4 regions of the Pseudomonas sp. SDO5591_S426 genome follow, and region 4 is predicted to be linked to each of the others. Evidence: predicted binding sites of a transcription regulator. Region 4 holds the regulator's gene; each other region holds the start of a gene.

Region 1 (3,250 bases), on a different contig from region 4:
ATGTCTGGCAGGACGACTCAACCTATATCCAGCATCCGCCGTTCTTTGATGACATTGGCGGACCACCGCCGGTGGTCAAGGACGTCAGTGGCGCGCGCGTTCTTGCGCTGCTGGGCGATTCGGTAACCACCGACCACATTTCCCCTGCCGGCAACATCAAGGCTGACAGCCCGGCGGGCCGCTACCTGCGCGAGAAAGGCGTGGAGCCGCGCGACTTCAACTCCTACGGCTCGCGCCGTGGTAACCACGAAGTGATGATGCGCGGCACCTTCGCCAACATCCGCATTCGCAATGAAATGCTCGGCGGCGAAGAAGGCGGCAACACCCTCTACATCCCGACCGGAGAGAAGCTGGCGATCTACGACGCGGCCATGCGTTATCAAGCCGCAGGGACGCCGCTGGTGGTGATCGCCGGGCAAGAATACGGCACCGGATCGAGCCGCGACTGGGCGGCCAAGGGCACCAATCTGCTGGGGGTCAAAGCGGTCATCGCCGAAAGCTTTGAACGCATTCACCGTTCCAACCTGGTAGGCATGGGTGTGCTGCCGCTGCAGTTCAAACTCGATCAGAACCGCAAGAGCCTGAACCTCAGAGGCACCGAAACCCTGGACATTCTTGGCCTGACCGGCGTTGAGCTGACACCACGGATGAACCTGACGCTGGTCATCAATCGTGAAAACGGCACCAGTGAAAGGATCGAGGTGCTGTGCCGGATCGATACACTTAATGAAGTGGAATACTTCAAGTCGGGAGGGATTTTACATTACGTGTTGCGGCAGTTGATTGCGTCGTAGTTGTGCGCTGACAAAGACACCGCCTTCGGGCGGTGTTTTTATTTGGGCAGTCACCCGTACAATCGCCCACCTCTATGTTGCGGCCGACACAGCCCGCTCCCACAGGGACTGAGGTATCCGCAGTTTTTTTATGCACAAGGAATAACAATGCTCGCCCTGCCATGGACGCTTCTGGCCCTGCTTTCCCTCGGCTACGGCATGGCCCTGACCTATGGCCGACTCGGCTGGCTCGCCGGGATTTCCGTCGGCTTGTTGCTGATCGCCGGTTACGCCGTCCGCCAACAACAACTTCAGTTCGGTCGCTACCTCGGCCACGGTCTGTTCATCTTCCTTGCCCTGGCCTTGGCGATGCACTGGCTGCCGGGGTTCTACAACGGTCGAGTCATTCCACCTCAGCGCTTCACCGACGATGCCGTGCGGTTCGCCATGCACCTGAATCTGGACAAACCCCTGATCGGCTTCTGGTTGTTGCTGGCCTGTCCGTGGATTGTCGGCCGGCGTTCGCTGCGACTGTTTCTACATGCCGTGCCTATGGCGCTGGCCCTGAGCGCTGTGTTGGCCTTGGGTGGCGCGCTGTTGTTGGGCGTCATCGGTTGGGCGCCGAAATGGCCGGACCATGCATGGCTGTGGCTGCTGAACAATCTGCTGCTGGTGACGCTGGTGGAAGAAGCGCTGTTTCGCGGCTATATCCAGGGCGGTCTGAGCCGATGCTTCAAGCACCTGGCGTACGGCGAAAACCTCGCGCTGCTGCTCGCCTCGCTGTTGTTCGGCCTGGTGCACGCTGGGGCTGGCTGGCAATGGGTGTTGCTGGCGAGCCTCGCCGGCGTCGGATACGGACTGGCCTACCGTTTTGGCGGACTGGCCGCAGCCGTTGCCACGCATTTCGGCTTGAACGTGCTGCACTTTGGCCTGTTCACCTATCCGATGCTGGCGCGCTGACGCAAGGGTCGTTTTGCGACGTGCCACTGATTATCGAAAAATATTCTCAACAAATCCCGATAGAGGCCGATACAGCACTTGAAAGCCTTGCGGATTAAAAAGCCATGCGTAACAACCAGCCAATTACACAACGCGAGCGGACCTTCCCGGCCCAGCAACGGTTGATTTCCACCACCGATGCCAAAGGCATGATTACCTACTGCAACGACGACTTCGTCGAGATCAGCGGGTTTTCTCGTGAGGAACTGATCCGTGCGCCGCATAACCTGGTGCGTCACCCCGACGTCCCGGCAGCGGTGTTCGCGCACATGTGGGCCACACTGAAACAAGGCTTGCCATGGATGGGCATCGTCAAGAATCGCTGCAAGAGCGGTGATCACTATTGGGTGAATGCCTATGTGACGCCGATCTTCGAAGGCAATCAGGTGATCGGTTACGAGTCGGTGCGGGTCAAACCCACCGCCGAACAGATTCACCGCGCCGAAGCGCTCTACCAACGCATCAACCAAGGCAAGTCGGCCATTCCTTCCACGGATAAATGGTTGCCGGTCCTGCAGGACTGGCTGCCGTTCATTCTGGTCAGCCAGTTGAGTTTCATGATCGGTGCCACCCTGACCTCGCAGTGGGGTTTCGCCCTGGCGGCCGGTCTTTCGGTGCCGCTGGGCCTGATGGGCCTGAGCTGGCAGCAACGCGGCATCAAGCGTTTGCTGCGACTGGCCGAGCAGACCACGTCCGACCCGTTGATTGCACAGATGTACACCGACAGCCGTGGCGCCCAGGCGCGTCTGGAAATGTCGATCCTTAGCCAGGAAGCACGCCTGAAAACCTGCCTGACTCGTCTGCAGGACACGGCCGAACACCTGACCGATCAGGCGAAGCAATCCGATGCCCTGGCGCACAACAGCTCCACTGGCCTGGAACGTCAGCGCGTCGAGACCGAGCAAGTGGCGACCGCCGTCAATCAGATGGCCGCCACCACTCAGGAAGTCGCCAGCCATGTACAACGCACCGCCGACGCCACTCAGGAAGCCAATCGCCTGACCGGTCGCGGTCGTGACATCGCCGGGGAAACCCGCGAAGCGATTCAACGCCTGTCGGTGGTCGTGGGTGAAACCGGCCAGACCGTGACCCAACTGGCCAAGGACAGTGACGAAATCGGCGGAGTGGTCGACGTGATCAAGGGTATCGCCGACCAGACCAACCTGCTGGCGCTCAACGCCGCCATCGAAGCGGCCCGCGCCGGTGAGATGGGCCGTGGTTTTGCGGTGGTCGCCGACGAAGTCCGTCAACTGGCGCAACGCACCAGCGAATCCACCGGGCAGATTCACGCCCTGATCGCCAAGCTGCAACAAACCGCCAGCACTGCCGTGCAGACCATGGAAGCCGGGCATCGTCAGGCTGAAGAAGGTGTGGCACGGGTGCTGGAAGCGGATCAGGCATTGGTGGGCATCAGCGAAGCGGTGGCCAACATCACCGACATGACCACCCAGATCGCTGCCGCGACCGAAGAGCAAAGT
Region 2 (3,250 bases), on a different contig from region 4:
TCGCTGCCGGGTGGCTGGTTGCAAGCGGTCTATCCTCACCGTCGCGGCGTGATGCCGGCCGTGCGGGCCTGGCTCGACCATTTGATCGAAACATTCAATGCCTGCGGGGATCGTTTGATATGAAGTCAGGACGCATGAGCGAAGCGGATGTCGCGGCCTTTTGCCTGGCCTTGCCGGGCGCACGGGAAGATTACAAATGGGGTGGCGTGCGGGTATTTTCGATTGCCGGGAACAAGATGTTCGCCTTGCAAAATTTGCGTGGCGATTCCCTGGCGTTCAAGGTCGACAAGGATCTGTTTCTCGGTCATTGCGACCGACCGGGCATTCATCCGGCGCCTTATCTGGCGCGTGCCCAGTGGATCATCATGGCAACGCCCTACCCTTTGGGCGCCGAAGAACTGCAAGGTCTGTTGCAGCGTTCCCATCAACTGGTGGTCAGCAAACTGCCCAAGCGTACTCAGGTCGGGCTGCTGCTCTGATTCCTTCTTTTATTAGAACTTAGAACAACGCGAACAGCTGCGCGCCGAGGAACAACTGGTCGATCCAGAACACCTGGTGCAGCAGCACAATGAGCCAGAACACCACTTGAAACGAGACTTTGCGCGTCTTGTGTCGAAACACCTGTTGCGCGAGCAACGCACCCGGCCAGCCGCCGGCGAATTCCAGGGCATGCAGCACGTTTTCCGGGGTTCGCCTTTGATCGGCGCGGGCATTGCGTTTGTCGCTCCAGTACAGCAAAAACGCCAGCACGCTGACGATGCCGTAGGCTGCCAGCGGTATCAGCGACACCCCTCGCAGCCACAACGACATCGAACCGAACAACGGCAGCGCGCACAGGATCGCAAACACCAGCAGTTTCAGCCGGGGATTGCGGATCTCGCCTCCGGAGTTACGCCCGGGGTTGTTGCGCGCGCTGGAGTCACTCATGGCTTGGCCGCAGTCCAGTCGACCCAGCCAAACTGCCAGGTGGCCAGAATCAGCAGGCCGAACGCGATGCGATACCAGGCGAACGCCGCATAGCTGTGGCTGGCGATGAACTTGAGCAAGCCCCGAACAGCGATCATCGCGAAGATGAATGCCGTGACGAAGCCGATCGCGAACACCGGGAAGTCAGACGGCACGAACAGGTCGCGGTACTTGTAGCCCGAATACACCGCCGCGCCCACCATGGTTGGCATGGCCAGGAAGAACGAGAACTCGGTGGCGGTCTTGCGCGACAAGCCGAACAACAAACCGCCGATGATCGTCGAACCGGAGCGCGATGTGCCCGGAATCATTGCCAGGCACTGGGCGAAACCGACTTTCAGGGCATCTTTCCAGGTGATGTCGTCGACGGTTTCGGCATGCACTTCATGTTGGCGTTTTTCAGCCCACAACATGACGATACCGCCCACTACCAACGCAGTGGCCACCGTGATCGGATTGAACAGGTAGTGGTGAATCAGGTCGGCGAAAATCACCCCCAGTACCACGGCCGGCAGGAAGGCGATCAGCAGATTGGCGGTAAAGCGTCGAGCGCTCGGCTGGGTTGGCAAACCGATGACGACGTCGAAAATCTTCCGGCGAAATTCCCACACCACCGCCAGGATTGCCCCGAGCTGAATAATGATGTTGAACGCCATGGCGCGCTCGCCGCCGAAGTTGAGCAGGTCAGCGACAATGATCTGGTGCCCGGTACTCGAAATGGGCAAAAACTCCGTCAGCCCCTCTACAACCCCAAGAATCAAAGCCTGAAAGGCAGTCCAAAGATCCATCAATCCCCCAAAAGGCTATGCGTCGACGCATGCCCCGTTAGTATTTTACAAAGCGTTTATCGCGCTTAGCGTAGTTGAAATTCCACGAGCGCAAGATCCCCGCCGCCTCTGAAAAACCCGTGAAAAATCAATTTGTATTCAGGTTTTACCGCGCGGGGCCGAAATCCTATCAGACAAGTCTGAAAAGCGCTGCCGCGTTATCGGACCTGCCAGGATGCTGGCGATCAATCATTACAAAAACAAGAAACCCCAGAACAAGAAATCGGAGCACCGCGTTATGAACAGCTTGCGCAATATGTCGATCAGCCGCCGTTTGTGGCTCATCCTGATCGTGGCCGTCATGATGCTGTTGGCCTTGGGCGTGATGATGCTCAAGCAGATCCACGATGATTTGTACGACGCCAAGGCGCAGAAGACCCAGCATGTGGTGCAGACCGCCAGCGGCGTTCTCAGTTATTACCAAGGCCTGGAAACCGCCGGCACCCTGACCCGCGAAGCCGCGCAGAAACAGGCGTTGACCGCTATTCGCGGCCTGCGTTACGACCAGAATGATTACTTCTGGATCAACGATCTGACGCCCGTGATGGTCATGCACCCGGCCAACCCCAAACTCGACGGCCAGAACCTGTCTGCGATCCGCGACCCGGACGGTTTTGCGGTGTTCAACGAAATGGTTGCCGTCGCCAAGAGCAAAGGCGCCGGGATCGTCAATTATCGTTGGCCGAAGCCCGGTGCCAGCGCACCGGTCGAGAAAACCTCCTACGTCAAATTGTTCGAACCGTGGGGCTGGGTGATTGGCTCGGGCGTGTACATCGATGACATGCAGGCCGAGTTCTACGGACAGGTCTGGGAAGCTTCTCTGATCGGCCTGGCCATCGCACTGATCATGGTGGCGCTGGTGATGCTGATTGCCCGCAGCATCGTCCGCCCGTTGCAGGAAACTGTGAACGCAATGGCCAATATCGCCAGCGGCGAAAGCGACCTGACCCGCAGCCTCGACACCCACGGCCAAGACGAAGTCACGCAACTGGCGCGGCACTTCAATGCCTTCACCACCAAGCTGCGGCTGGTGATCGGTGAGTTGCAGGTGTCGGCGAGCGCCCTCGGCCAGTCGTCCAGCGAATTGGGCAATGACGCCACTCAGGCCCAGCAACGCAGTCAGCAACAGTCGCAGCAGATGGAGTTGGTGGCCACGGCTATCAATGAAGTGACCTACGGCGTGCAGGACGTGGCGAAAAACGCCGAGCATGCCGCCAGTGAAATGCGCGATGCCGAAGCGCAGGCGCAGCAAGGCCAGATCAACATCGACGGCAGCCTGCAACAGATCGACACGCTGTCTTCGACGATCGATCAGGCCGTGGAAGTGATCCGTACGCTGGCCGCCGAAAGCACCCAGATCGGCAGCGTTCTGGAAGTGATCCGTTCCATCGCCGAGCAAACCAACCTGTTGGCCCTCAACGCTGCAATCGAGGCTGCCCGGGCCGGTGAGCAAGGTC
Region 3 (3,250 bases), on a different contig from region 4:
AAAGCACCGATTCTCGGCGCTCTGGTGCGTTTGCACAAAGGGATAAAAAGGATGGGTGGCATGATTCAAACTCATGCTGGAGAGTTTCTGCTAGGGTGACTCGACCCCGCTATAGGAGCTTTCTGAATGTCACGTCGTCTTCCTCCCTTGTATGCCCTGCGCGCATTCGAAGCGGCGGCGCGACACAGTTCGTTCACCCGCGCCGCCGAAGAACTGTCGATTACCCAAAGTGCGGTCAGTCGGCATATTCGTACGCTCGAGGAGCATTTTGCCTGCCGCTTGTTTCACCGCAGTGGCCGCAACCTGCAACTGACCGAGTCGGCGCGCTTGCTGTTACCGGGCATTCGCGAGGGCTTTACCGCCCTGGAGCGCGCCTGCAATACCTTGCGCGCCGAAGATGACATCCTGCGCATGAAAGCCCCCTCGACCCTGACCATGCGCTGGTTGCTGGCGCGCCTCAGCCGCTTCCGCCATTTGCAGCCGGGCAACGAGGTGCAATTGACCAGCGCCTGGATGGATATCGACTCAGTGGACTTCAACGACGAGCCATTCGACTGTGCGGTGTTGTTGAGCAACGGCCATTTCCCACCGGACTGGGAGGCGAGCTACCTGTTTCCCGAGGAACTGATTCCGGTGGGCGCGCCCAACTTGCGCGACGATCAGCCATGGGACGTCACGCGCCTGGCCAATACCGAACTGCTGCACCCGACCCCGGACCGGCGCGATTGGCGCAACTGGCTGGAGCGCATGGGCCTGGCGGATCAGGTGTCGCTCAAGGGCGGGCAAGTGTTCGATACGCTGGAGCTCGGCATGATCGCTGCGGCGCGGGGCTATGGCGTGTCCATGGGCGATCTGCTGATGGTGGCGGAGGATGTGGCGCAAGGACGCTTGAGCCTGCCATGGCCGACCGCCGTCGCCAGCGGCGAAAAGTATTACCTGGTGTGGCCGAAAACCCGTCCCGGTGGCGAGCGCATGCGTCGGCTCAGCGACTTCCTGCAAGGCGAAGTCCGGGCCATGGAGTTGCCGGATGTCGTGCACCTGAGCTGAATCGATGAAGCCGCTGCAATAGCGGCCTTGCGCCATATCCTGCCACGCCGCTCAAGTATTCCTGTTCGCCGCCGAAAATCTTCACGTAGGACCTTCGTGCAGGTTCGACGCTATCCCCATTATTAGAAATTTGCTGAGTGTGCGTCGCGATCAGGATGATCCGATTGCTCGGCCAGGAGCTGTCATGTCTCAACCTCGTGCCCGGATCGCCTCACAGCTTGGTCTTGCGCTCGCCGTGATACTGGCGATTGTCATTACCGGCAGTACCCTGTTCGCCCTGCGTTCGCTGGACTCGGCCAACCTCGCCACCCGCGAAGAGCATCTGGCGAGTGAAGCCCGGCTGCTGGCCGATCAGCTGAGCACCTTTCACAGCACGTTGCGTGAAAGCACCCAGCGCCTGGCGGGGTTGTTCGAGACGCGCTTCAGCAGTGGGCTGAGCGTGCACGCGGACGAGCCGGTGGTCGTGGCAGGCGTGCAGACGCCGGGGCTGCACCTGGGCAACGTGGTGCTCAACAACAACTTCAAGGAAGTGGACGAATTCAAGCAGATGACCGCGGGTGTGGCCACGGTGTTTGTGCGCAGCGGTGAAGACTTCATTCGAGTCAGCACAAACGTCACCAAACAAGACGGCAGCCGCGCCATCGGTACTGTGCTCGATCACGCGAACCCGGCTTACGCCCGATTGATGGCGGGGCAGAGCTTCGTGGGTCGATCGCTGCTGTTTGAACGCTTCTACATGTCGCAGTACACCCCGGTGCGCGACAGCAGTGGCAAGGTCATTGCGGTGTTGTACGTCGGTTTCGATTACACCGACGCGCAGAAAGCCCAGTTCGAAAACCTCAAGCGCTTCCGCATCGGCCAGACCGGTTCCCTCGCGCTGCTGGATGAGCAGAACAAATGGCTGGTGCCGATTGCTGGCGTAGAGGCGCTGGACCAAGCCGTCCCGGCCATCAACGCGCTGGCGAAAACCCCGGGCAAGGGCGAGTTCTGGAGCGACAAGGTCGAAGATTTCTACAGCATCGCCGTGCCGTTCCAGGACGGGCCGTGGTCGGTGGTGGCGAGCATGCCGAAAACTGAAATCAGCGCCGTGACCTGGAGCGTCGGCATTCAGTTGGCCATCGGCAGCCTGTTGGCGATGTTGCTGGCGGTGGGATCGGCGGTCTGGCTGTTGCGCAGCAAACTCGCGCCACTGGGCGATCTGGTACGTCAGGCTGAAGCCTTGGGCGCCGGTGATTTGAGCGTACGCCTGAGCGTGTCGAGCAACGACGAAATCGGCCAACTGGCCCGCGCGTTCAACCAGATGAGCCAGGCACTGTCGACCATGGTCGAGCACATTCGCAACGCGTCCATGGAGGTCAACAGCCGCGCCCAGGCCTTGTCCGGTTTGTCCGGCGGCGCTTACGAAGGCATGGAGCAGCAGTCGGGCGAAATCACCAGCATGGCCGGTGCCGTGGAAGAGTTCAGCGCCACGTCGTTGAACATCGCCGACAACATGGGCAGCACTCAGCGTCTGGCCCAGGAAAACGCACAGCAAACGCAGATCGGTCGTACCTCGATGGACGAAGCGTCCTCGTCGCTGGAGCAAATCGCCGGTGCGTTGAACAGCACCGCGACGGTGATCAACACCTTGGGCCAGCGTTCCCAGGAAATCGGCGGCATCGTCGGTGTAATTACCTCGATTGCCGAACAGACCAACCTGCTGGCACTCAACGCCGCAATCGAAGCGGCTCGCGCCGGTGAGCAGGGTCGCGGTTTTGCGGTGGTGGCGGACGAAGTGCGTAACCTGGCCTCTCGGACCCGTCAGGCTACGGACGAAATTTCCGTGATGATCCAGAGCATTCAGCAAGAAACCGGCAACGCCATCAGCACCATGGAACAGGGCAATGTGCTGATGCAGGAAGGCTTGTCGCGTAACGCCAACGTGGCGTCGGCACTGGCACGGATCGACGAGCAAAGCCGTTCGGCCGGCCAGCAATTTGCCGCGATCACTACGGCGACCCAGGAACAGAGCAGCACCGCAACGTTGCTCAGCAGCAACCTGCAAAGCATCGCCCTGGCGAACAGCGAGCAGCGCGAAGTGGTTTCCAACCTGGCCGTCACTGCCAAAGAGTTGGAAAAGCTGGCGGCTGATTTGCGGTCCGAGGTCGACCGGTTTCGTTGAGGCGTCTTTGAAGTAGCCATCGTCGGAACGCCGGCCAGAGCA
Region 4 (3,250 bases):
CTGGTCAGTCGCGCCGTTAGCGTGCAAATGCAGGAAGAGCCCAGCGAAGAAGCCATGGCTGACATGTTCGCTGATATCTACCACAGCCCCACCAAGCAGGTAGGCTGAGGTAACAATGAATAGTTTTTGTACCTACATCGATGGTCTGCCATGCATTGTTCCGTTTGCGAACGCGCAGCCAGTAATGTGGCCTCCGTCTATGCAAGACAAGGTAAAGAAATAACATGGGCAGCATGCATCCCGTACAGGTGATCGCGGTGACCGGCGGCAAAGGTGGCGTCGGGAAAACTAACGTGTCAGTGAACTTGTCCCTGGCTTTGGCTGAGCTTGGCCGGCGCGTCATGCTGCTGGACGCCGACCTGGGACTGGCGAACGTCGACGTTCTGCTGGGGCTGACACCCAAACGTACCCTGGCCGACGTGATCGAAGGCCGCTGCGAGCTGCGCGACGTCCTGTTGCAGGGCCCCGGCGGCATCCGCATCGTTCCGGCCGCGTCCGGCACCCAGAGCATGGTTCATTTGAGCCCGGCGCAGCACGCCGGCCTGATCCAGGCCTTCAGCGACATCGGCGACAACCTCGACGTGCTGGTGATCGACACCGCTGCGGGTATTGGTGACTCGGTAGTCAGTTTCGTTCGCGCGGCCCAGGAAGTGTTGCTGGTGGTCTGCGACGAGCCGACTTCGATCACCGACGCCTACGCGCTGATCAAACTGCTTAACCGCGACTACGGCATGAACCGCTTCCGCGTCCTGGCCAACATGGCCCAGAGCCCGCAGGAAGGGCGCAACCTGTTCGCCAAGTTGACCAAAGTCACGGATCGCTTCCTCGACGTCGCCCTGCAATACGTCGGCGCCGTGCCTTACGACGAAAGCGTGCGCAAGGCTGTGCAGAAACAACGTGCCGTCTACGAAGCCTTCCCGCGCTCCAAGTGCTCGCTGGCGTTCAAGGCGATCGCACAGAAGGTCGACACCTGGCCGCTGCCTGCCAACCCGCGCGGGCATCTGGAATTCTTCGTCGAGCGCCTCGTGCAACAAACGGCAGGACCGGTTCTATGACAGCCAGCGGCTACAACCTCTACAAGAAGTCGGCACGCGATGCGCAGTACGAGCTGATCGAGCGTTATGCGCCGCTGGTCAAACGCATTGCCTATCACTTGCTGGCGCGTCTGCCGGCCAGTGTCCAGGTCGAAGATTTGATCCAGGCCGGGATGATCGGCCTGCTGGAAGTCTCCACCAAATACGACGCTAGCAAAGGCGCGAGTTTCGAGACGTACGCGGGCATCCGCATCCGCGGCGCCATGCTCGATGAAGTGCGCAAGGGGGACTGGGCGCCACGTTCGGTCCACCGCAATACCCGCATGGTCAGCGATGCCATTCGCTCGATTGAAGCTAAAACCGGCCGTGACGCTAAAGATCACGAAGTTGCGGCCGAACTCCAATTGAGTCTCGACGATTATTACGGGATTTTGAACGACACCCTGGGCAGCCGGTTATTCAGTTTCGACGATCTGTTGCAGGACGGCGAACACGAAGGGCTGCACGAGGATGGCGCGAGTGCTCATCTCGAGCCGTCACGCGATCTGGAAGATGAACGCTTCCAGGCGGCGCTGGCGGACGCGATTGCCAATTTGCCGGAGCGTGAGCGACTGGTGTTGGCGCTGTACTACGACGAAGAGTTGAATCTCAAGGAAATCGGTGAGGTCCTGGGAGTCAGCGAGTCTCGGGTCAGCCAGTTACACAGCCAGTGCGCGGCCCGTTTGCGGGGGCGTTTGGGAGAGTGGCGAGCGCGCTGAAGGCAGTGTGGGGGCACTGTGACGTGGCTGGTGGGGTGATGAACCGCGCCGGTCTCGATCCGCTGTACTCCAGACAGTCATCGAGTGTTTTGCCAGATTGATTGAAATGGCGCGCCCAGGTGCTGGGCGCGTTTTAGTCTGCTTGGAGGTCGAATTGGACAAGAACATGAAAATCCTCATCGTTGATGACTTCTCAACGATGCGGCGGATCATAAAAAACCTGTTGCGTGACCTTGGGTTCACCAACACGGTCGAGGCCGACGATGGCACTACCGCCATTCCGGTTCTCAACAGCGGGAGCATCGACTTTCTGGTAACGGACTGGAACATGCCTGGCATGACCGGTATCGATCTGCTGCGCCACGTGCGTGCCGATGAAAAGCTCAAGCACCTGCCGGTGCTGATGGTGACCGCTGAAGCCAAGCGCGAGCAGATCATCGAAGCGGCCCAGGCCGGTGTAAACGGCTATGTGGTCAAACCCTTCACGGCCCAGGCGTTGAAAGAAAAAATCGAGAAGATTTTCGAACGCATCGGTTGAACTGCGCCACGGGGGAGCTATGGGGCATAACGAATCTTCGCAGGGCGATTTTGAATCGACCCTGAAAAAACACGCCGTCGAACTGGTCGAGAGCCTTGAAAAGGGCAAGTTCGGCGATGCTGTGCAATTGATCCATGAGCTCAACCAGACCCGTGACCGCGGCCTGTATCAGGAAGTGGGCAAGCTCACCCGCGAGCTGCATAGCGCGATCGTCAATTTCCAGATTGACCCGCACATGCCGCAAGCCGAGGAAGTGTCACAGATCACCGACGCCACCGAGCGTCTGGGTTATGTGGTCAAGCTGACCGAGGCCGCGGCCAACCGCACCATGGATCTGGTGGAAAACGCCACGCCGCTGGTCAACAGCCTGGCTGACGAAGCCCAGGCCTTGAGCACCGATTGGGGACGCTTCATGCGTCGCGAAGTCGGGGCTGAAGAGTTCCGCGAGCTGGCCCGTCGCGTCGACGGATTCCTGGCGCGCAGCAGCACTGACAACCGCGCCGTGTCGACCAACCTCAACGATATTCTGCTTGCCCAGGATTATCAGGACCTCACAGGTCAAGTGATCAAGCGAGTGACCCAACTGGTCACCGAAGTTGAGAGCAACCTGCTCAAGCTCGTGCTTATGGCCAGTCAGGTGGACCGCTTTGCGGGCATCGAACATGACCGTGAAGCGATGCTTGCAGAAAAAGATCCACAAAAACATCTCTCTCAGGGTGAAGGTCCGCAGATTCATGCCGATAAAAGAGAAGACGTTGTGTCCGGTCAGGACGATGTGGACGATTTGTTATCCAGCCTTGGATTTTAGGTTTTTAGACCTGTTCTGTTAGGAGCACACCATTAATGAGCTTCGGCGCCGATGAAGAGATCCTTCAGGATTTCCTGGTTGAGGCCGGCGAGATTCTAGAGCAACTGTCCGA

What was found. Region 4 encodes FliA, which starts transcription of late flagellar genes. Its sites were predicted from a motif close to CTAAAGTTTNNNNNNNNNNNGCCGNTAA; they were not measured.
Region 1: the regulator FliA is predicted to act here: its motif matches at 1,779-1,806, upstream of ACW9JC_RS05835 (methyl-accepting chemotaxis protein).
Region 2: the regulator FliA is predicted to act here: its motif matches at 1,892-1,919, upstream of ACW9JC_RS18135 (methyl-accepting chemotaxis protein).
Region 3: the regulator FliA is predicted to act here: its motif matches at 1,098-1,125, upstream of ACW9JC_RS24815 (methyl-accepting chemotaxis protein).

Annotation. Positions count from the first base shown of each region.
Region 1 covers NZ_JBSVXD010000016.1:15,134-18,383, reverse strand. Annotated here, with positions in the region: gene acnA (aconitate hydratase AcnA) at 1-794, shown strand, start outside; gene ACW9JC_RS05840 (CPBP family intramembrane glutamic endopeptidase) at 942-1,733, shown strand; gene ACW9JC_RS05835 (methyl-accepting chemotaxis protein) at 1,838-3,250, shown strand, end outside.
Region 2 covers NZ_JBSVXD010000092.1:2,775-6,024, forward strand. Annotated here, with positions in the region: gene ACW9JC_RS18115 (LysR substrate-binding domain-containing protein) at 1-123, shown strand, start outside; gene ACW9JC_RS18120 (MmcQ/YjbR family DNA-binding protein) at 120-479, shown strand; gene ACW9JC_RS18125 (DUF1294 domain-containing protein) at 499-927, opposite strand; gene ACW9JC_RS18130 (undecaprenyl-diphosphate phosphatase) at 924-1,754, opposite strand; gene ACW9JC_RS18135 (methyl-accepting chemotaxis protein) at 2,032-3,250, shown strand, end outside.
Region 3 covers NZ_JBSVXD010000180.1:7,091-10,340, reverse strand. Annotated here, with positions in the region: gene ACW9JC_RS24820 (LysR substrate-binding domain-containing protein) at 127-1,047, shown strand; gene ACW9JC_RS24815 (methyl-accepting chemotaxis protein) at 1,232-3,208, shown strand.
Region 4 covers NZ_JBSVXD010000026.1:25,799-29,048, forward strand. Annotated here, with positions in the region: gene flhF (flagellar biosynthesis protein FlhF) at 1-108, shown strand, start outside; gene fleN (flagellar synthesis regulator FleN) at 225-1,055, shown strand; gene fliA (RNA polymerase sigma factor FliA) at 1,052-1,792, shown strand; gene ACW9JC_RS08330 (chemotaxis response regulator CheY) at 1,959-2,330, shown strand; gene ACW9JC_RS08335 (protein phosphatase CheZ) at 2,350-3,138, shown strand; gene ACW9JC_RS08340 (chemotaxis protein CheA) at 3,174-3,250, shown strand, end outside.